DNA from 2 places in the Pseudomonas sp. NPDC087697 genome. Region 2 is predicted to be linked to the other one. Evidence: predicted binding sites of a transcription regulator. Region 2 holds the regulator's gene; the other holds the start of a gene.
The links. Region 2 encodes sigma-54, which starts transcription at its own class of promoters, with help from an activator protein. Its sites were predicted from a motif close to ANTGGCATNNANNTTGCTNT; they were not measured.
Positions count from the first base shown of each region.

Region 1: glnK (P-II family nitrogen regulator) is a predicted target of sigma-54. The motif match lies at 2,067-2,086, and genes of this name have one in related genera.

Region 1 is NZ_JBIUVW010000019.1:52,890-55,928, reverse strand. Features, by position in the region: gene ACIPIN_RS15300 (ammonium transporter) at 155-1,492, opposite strand; gene glnK (P-II family nitrogen regulator) at 1,526-1,864, opposite strand; gene ACIPIN_RS15290 (accessory factor UbiK family protein) at 2,279-2,536, shown strand; gene ACIPIN_RS15285 (Bro-N domain-containing protein) at 2,886-3,039, shown strand, end outside.
Region 2 is NZ_JBIUVW010000011.1:129,014-132,052, forward strand. Features, by position in the region: gene lptA (lipopolysaccharide transport periplasmic protein LptA) at 1-110, shown strand, start outside; gene lptB (LPS export ABC transporter ATP-binding protein) at 110-835, shown strand; gene ACIPIN_RS11205 (RNA polymerase factor sigma-54) at 1,019-2,512, shown strand; gene hpf (ribosome hibernation-promoting factor, HPF/YfiA family) at 2,624-2,932, shown strand; gene ptsN (PTS IIA-like nitrogen regulatory protein PtsN) at 2,945-3,039, shown strand, end outside.

The DNA of each region.
Region 1 (3,039 bases), on a different contig from region 2:
TAATATTCCTGCAATGCTGTAAGCCATTGGCCCAAGAAAAACCGCCACCGTAAACACTACTTATGGCGTATGAAAAATCCTTTCAGCTGTTCCTGTAATGACAAATCCCGGACAAAAAAATGCCCGGCAAGCCGGGCACTTTTTTTTCGCAAACTTACATGTTGTAGCCGCGCTCGTTGTGCAGAGCCAGGTCGATGCCGACCGCTTCTTCCTCATCGGTGATTCGCAGACCCATGACGGCATCCAGCACCTTGAGAATGATGAAGGTGCCGATCGCGGTGTAGATCACCGTGAAGCCCACGCCTTTGCACTGAATCCAGACTTGTGCCGCGATATCGGTCACGGTGCCGAAGCCACCCAGCGAAGGAGCCGCGAATACACCGGTGAGAATCGCGCCAAGGATACCGCCGATGCCGTGCACGCCAAAGGCGTCGAGGGAGTCGTCGTAACCCAGTTTGCGTTTCAGGGTCGTGGCGCAGAAGAAGCACACCACGCCCGCTGCCAGACCGATGATCAGCGAGCCCATCGGGCCAACGGTGCCCGCAGCCGGAGTGATCGCCACTAAACCTGCGACCACGCCCGAAGCGATACCCAGCGCGCTAGGTTTGCCGTGGGTCAGCCACTCGGCGAACATCCAGCCCAGGGCCGCTGCGGCGGTAGCGATCTGAGTCACCAGCATGGCCATACCGGCAGTGCCGTTGGCGGCTGAAGCGGAACCGGCGTTGAAGCCGAACCAGCCGACCCACAACATCGCGGCGCCCATCAGGGTGTAACCGAGGTTGTGCGGAGCCATCGGCGTGGTCGGGAAGCCTTTGCGCTTGCCCAGTACCAGGCACGCCACCAGACCTGCGACACCGGCGTTGATGTGGACCACGGTGCCGCCCGCGAAGTCGAGCACGCCCCAGTCGCCCAACAGCGAACCCGGACCGCTCCAGACCATGTGCGCGATCGGCGCGTAAATCAGGGTGAACCAGAGGCCCATGAACACCATCATCGCGGAGAACTTCATCCGCTCGGCGAACGCACCGACGATCAGCGCCGGGGTGATGATCGCGAACGTCATCTGATAGGTGACGAACACCGCCTCGGGAAACAGCGCCGTAGGGCCAGTAATACTGGCAGGCGTGATGCCGGCGAGGAAGGCCTTGGCGAAGCTGCCGACAAAGGAGTTGAGGTTGACGACGTTTGCTTCCATGCCCGTCGTGTCAAACGCCATGCTGTAGCCATAAATGAACCACAGGATGGTGACCAGGCCGGTAATGGCGAAGCACTGCATCATCAACGAAAGAACGTTTTTGGAACGAACCATGCCGCCGTAGAACAGCGCGAGGCCTGGAATCGTCATGAACAGCACGAGGGCGGTAGAGGTCAACATCCAGGCGGTATCGCCGGAGTTGAGGACTGGAGGAGCCACCGGATCTGCCGCCATGGCCAGGCCGGGCATTACGATGGACAACAGGGCTCCTAGCCCTGCGAATTTACGCAGAGTCATTTTGTTTTCTCCTGGGGCGTTGGGTTTGGCGGCTTAGATTGCGTCGGTATCGGTTTCGCCGGTACGGATTCGAATAGCCTGTTCCAGATTGACTACGAAGATCTTGCCGTCACCAATCTTGCCGGTGTTGGCCGCCTTGGTTATCGCCTCGATAACCCGGTCAAGATCCTTGTCGTCAATGGCGACATCAATCTTCACCTTGGGCAGGAAATCGACCACATACTCCGCGCCGCGATACAGCTCGGTGTGACCCTTCTGCCGACCGAAGCCTTTGACCTCAGTAACGGTAATGCCCTGCACGCCGATTTCGGACAACGACTCGCGTACGTCATCCAGTTTGAACGGCTTGATGATGGCAGTGACTAGCTTCATGAAAACTCTCTCCCGAATTGGTGGACTTGCCCCAGGAAAACAAACCCGACTCAAGTCTAAGCGCAGTGCCTGGCTTTGTAACGCATCGTCGGCCCTACTCTCCCGACTGACGCCAGTTAACCGCTCCTGACGAAACTCCCCGCTCCGCCTGCCGCACTGCATTCGTCACAGCGACTGCATCAGTGCATGGTTCACAAGGGACTAAGCAGAAAGCTTGCCATCTCGTGAGAAACCACTGATTTCAATCATTTGGTCGATACTGCGGGCGCCAATACCCAATCGCCACCACCGATACGCACAACAACGGTGCAACAACGCCCGGCAACATGCGCGAAAAGCGTGCATCCGTGCCCGCGCAAATGACTATAGACGCTGCGTGATACACTGCCGCCATCAGTTTTAAGGACTTCCACCATGCTCGCGCCCAAAGACCTCCTCGACGCCCTGAGCGGCCACGCCACCCGCCTGTTCAGCGGCGAAACCTCGCTGCCAAAAAGTGAAATCGAAAGCCAGTTCAAAGCCCTGCTGCAAAGCGGGTTCAGCAAGCTTGATCTAGTGAGCAGAGAAGAATTCGACAGCCAGATGGTCGTCCTGGCGCGTACCCGGGCACGGCTGGAGAGTCTTGAGACGAAAGTCGCCGAGCTGGAAGCCAGGTTGAATCCACCGGCGTAGGAGCTGCCGCAGGCTGCGATCCTTTGATCTTTGCCGCGCCAACATCCCGGCCCTTTCCTACAAAAACCACCACCGCTTTCCGATTGCGCCGCACAGCCCCGGTTTCTAAGCTCACCTCAGCTGAATGTTCAGCACTGGGTTTGGCGACCTGGAAAGCTTGCGATGCACCGCGACCACATCTGATACCGGGCATTTTTTCCCGACTCAAATTATGGCGGCTGTGTGTGGGAGATCTTCGGGTCTGCCGGTATTCGCTTGCACCGGTTCGCCAACCCGCGCACAGCTGCCACCCTTATTGTTTGGCGACGATCAGTGGCAGTTTCCCTCAAGCGAATTTGGGTACTGCACCATGGATGAAAATTATCTGATCCCCCACGTCTTCACCCGCCACAAACTCCACCTCCACGCCCTGCTGCTGGAAAACCAACCCTGGTTCAGTGCCCGTGACCTCGGTCGGTTGCTTCGGCTATTCCTCGACGAACGAGCGCTACGCAAACTCGATC
Region 2 (3,039 bases):
AGGTTGCTAACGCAGGCCGTGCCACCGGTGCCTCGGTGACTGCGCCGCGCCCACGGGTCGATATGGTCATCCAGCCGAAGCAGAAAACCGACCAGCAGAAGGCCCAGTAATGGCAACTCTGAAAGCTCAGCATCTGGCCAAGAGCTACAAGAGCCGCCAGGTCGTGCGTGACGTCAGCCTGTCGATCGACAGCGGCCAGATCGTCGGCCTGCTTGGCCCGAACGGCGCCGGCAAGACCACCTGCTTCTACATGATCGTGGGCCTGGTCCAGGCCGATCAGGGGCGCGTACTGATCGACGACCTGGACGTCAGCCACCAGCCGATGCACGGTCGTGCACGAGCGGGTATCGGCTATCTGCCGCAAGAAGCGTCGATCTTCCGCAAACTCTCGGTCGCCGACAACATCATGGCCATCCTCGAGACCCGCAAGGAGCTCGACAAGGCCGGTCGTCGCAAGGAGCTGGAAAGCCTGCTGCAGGAATTCCACATCAACCACATCCGCGAAAACCTCGGCATGAGCCTTTCCGGTGGCGAACGTCGCCGCGTGGAAATCGCCCGTGCCCTGGCCACAGCGCCGAAATTTATCCTGCTCGACGAACCGTTCGCCGGCGTGGACCCGATTTCGGTGGGCGACATCAAGCAGATCATTCATCACCTCAAGGCCAAGGGTATCGGCGTGCTGATCACGGACCACAACGTCCGCGAAACCCTGGACATCTGCGAAACCGCTTACATCGTCAACGATGGCCAACTGATCGCCGAAGGCGACGCTGAAACCATCCTGGCCAACGACCTGGTCAAGGAAGTGTACCTGGGCCATGAATTCCGCCTGTAAGCACTGAGGTGCCTGGTCAGTCGCCGGAGCGCTTGCCCCAATAAAAACTATACGTTTTTATTGTTACAGCGCTCTAGGCAAACACTTCAGTTTCAGGCATATAATTTGCTTATGTTTGGCGCTCACGCGCCCTGTAGTGGATGGCGCATGTGCGCCGGCGAATTAAGGTGTTAAGCCCCTGCCATGAAACCATCGCTAGTCTTGAGAATGGGCCAGCAGCTGACGATGACACCGCAGCTGCAACAGGCCATCCGCCTGCTCCAATTGTCGACCCTGGACCTGCAACAGGAAATCCAGGAGGCATTGGAGTCCAATCCAATGCTCGAACGCCAGGAAGAAGGCGACGACTTCGATAACGCCGACCCGATGGCGGACAACATCGAGCAGAAACCCAACACCGATATCCAGGAACCCACCTACCAGGAAACCGCCCCCACGGTGGATAACCTCGAGGAAGGCGACTGGAACGAGCGCATCCCTAACGAACTGCCGGTCGACACCGCCTGGGAAGACGTTTACCAGACCAGCGCCAGCAGCCTGCCGAGCAACGATGACGACGAATGGGACTTCACCACTCGCACCTCCGCCGGCGAGAGCCTGCAGAGCCATCTGCTCTGGCAATTGAACCTGGCGCCAATGTCCGACACCGATCGGCTGATCGCCGTAACCCTGATCGACTGCATCAACAATCAGGGCTACCTGGACGAAACGCTTGAGGAAATCCTCGAAGCCTTCGATCCGGAACTGGACATCGAACTGGACGAGATCGAAGCCGTCCTGCATCGCATCCAGCAATTCGAGCCTGCCGGCATCGGCGCACGCAACCTCGGCGAATGCCTGTTGCTGCAACTGCGTCAACTGCCCGCCAAGACCCCTTGGCTGGCCGAGGCCAAGCGCCTCGTCATCGACTACATCGACCTGCTGGGCAGTCGCGACTACAGCCAGCTGATGCGCCGCATGAAGCTCAAGGAAGATGAACTGCGCCAGGTCATCGAACTGGTACAGAGCCTCAACCCGCGTCCGGGCTCGCAAATCGAGTCCAGCGAAGCCGAATACGTGGTTCCCGACGTCATCGTGCGCAAAGACAACGAACGCTGGCTCGTGGAGCTGAACCAGGAGTCGGTTCCGCGTTTGCGCGTCAACCCGCAATACGCCGGTTTCGTCCGTCGCGCCGACACCAGCGCCGACAACACCTTCATGCGCAATCAGTTGCAGGAAGCGCGCTGGTTCATCAAGAGCCTGCAAAGCCGCAACGAAACCCTGATGAAAGTCGCCACCCAGATCGTCGAGCACCAGCGCGGCTTCCTTGAGTACGGCGATGAAGCCATGAAGCCGTTGGTCCTGCATGACATCGCTGAAGCGGTCGGCATGCACGAGTCGACGATTTCAAGGGTGACCACGCAAAAATTCATGCATACCCCGCGCGGTATTTATGAACTGAAATACTTTTTCTCCAGCCACGTCAGCACCTCTGAAGGCGGTGAATGCTCGTCCACAGCGATCCGCGCGATCATCAAAAAACTGGTTGCCGCGGAAAATCAGAAAAAGCCGTTGAGTGACAGCAAGATCGCTGGTTTACTGGAGGCACAAGGCATTCAGGTGGCCCGCCGCACCGTCGCCAAGTACCGCGAGTCCCTTGGGATCGCGCCTTCGAGCGAACGCAAGCGGTTGATGTAGCGGGCTACGCCACAGCGTTCCAAGGTTGTGTTCGAAAAACTTTTCGGACACAGCCTAGTGGCAGGTAAACCAGCCTGCCGCCTTATGCACTGGCAACGAAGGAGAAGCTGTATGCAAGTCAATATCAGTGGACACCAACTGGAAGTGACCGAACCCCTGCGCAAATACATCGGCGAAAAACTCGAACGATTAGAAAGGCATTTCGACAAGATCACCAACGTGCAGGTCACGATGACCGTCGAGAAGCTGCTGCAGAAAATCGAAGCCACGCTGCATATCCCCGGTGGAGAAGTAGTTGCCAACGCTGAGCATAACGACATGTATGCCGCGATCGACGCTCTGACCGACAAACTGGATCGCCAACTCAAAAAGCATAAGGAAAAGACCCAGGGCCAGCTCCAAGGCGCAACCGGTCGTTAATACTCCCAACCCATGATCCGACTTGAAAACATCCTGACCCCCGGCCGTTCTTTGGTGAACGTGCCGGGCGGCAGTAAAAAACGCGCCCTTGAACAAATTGCCAACCT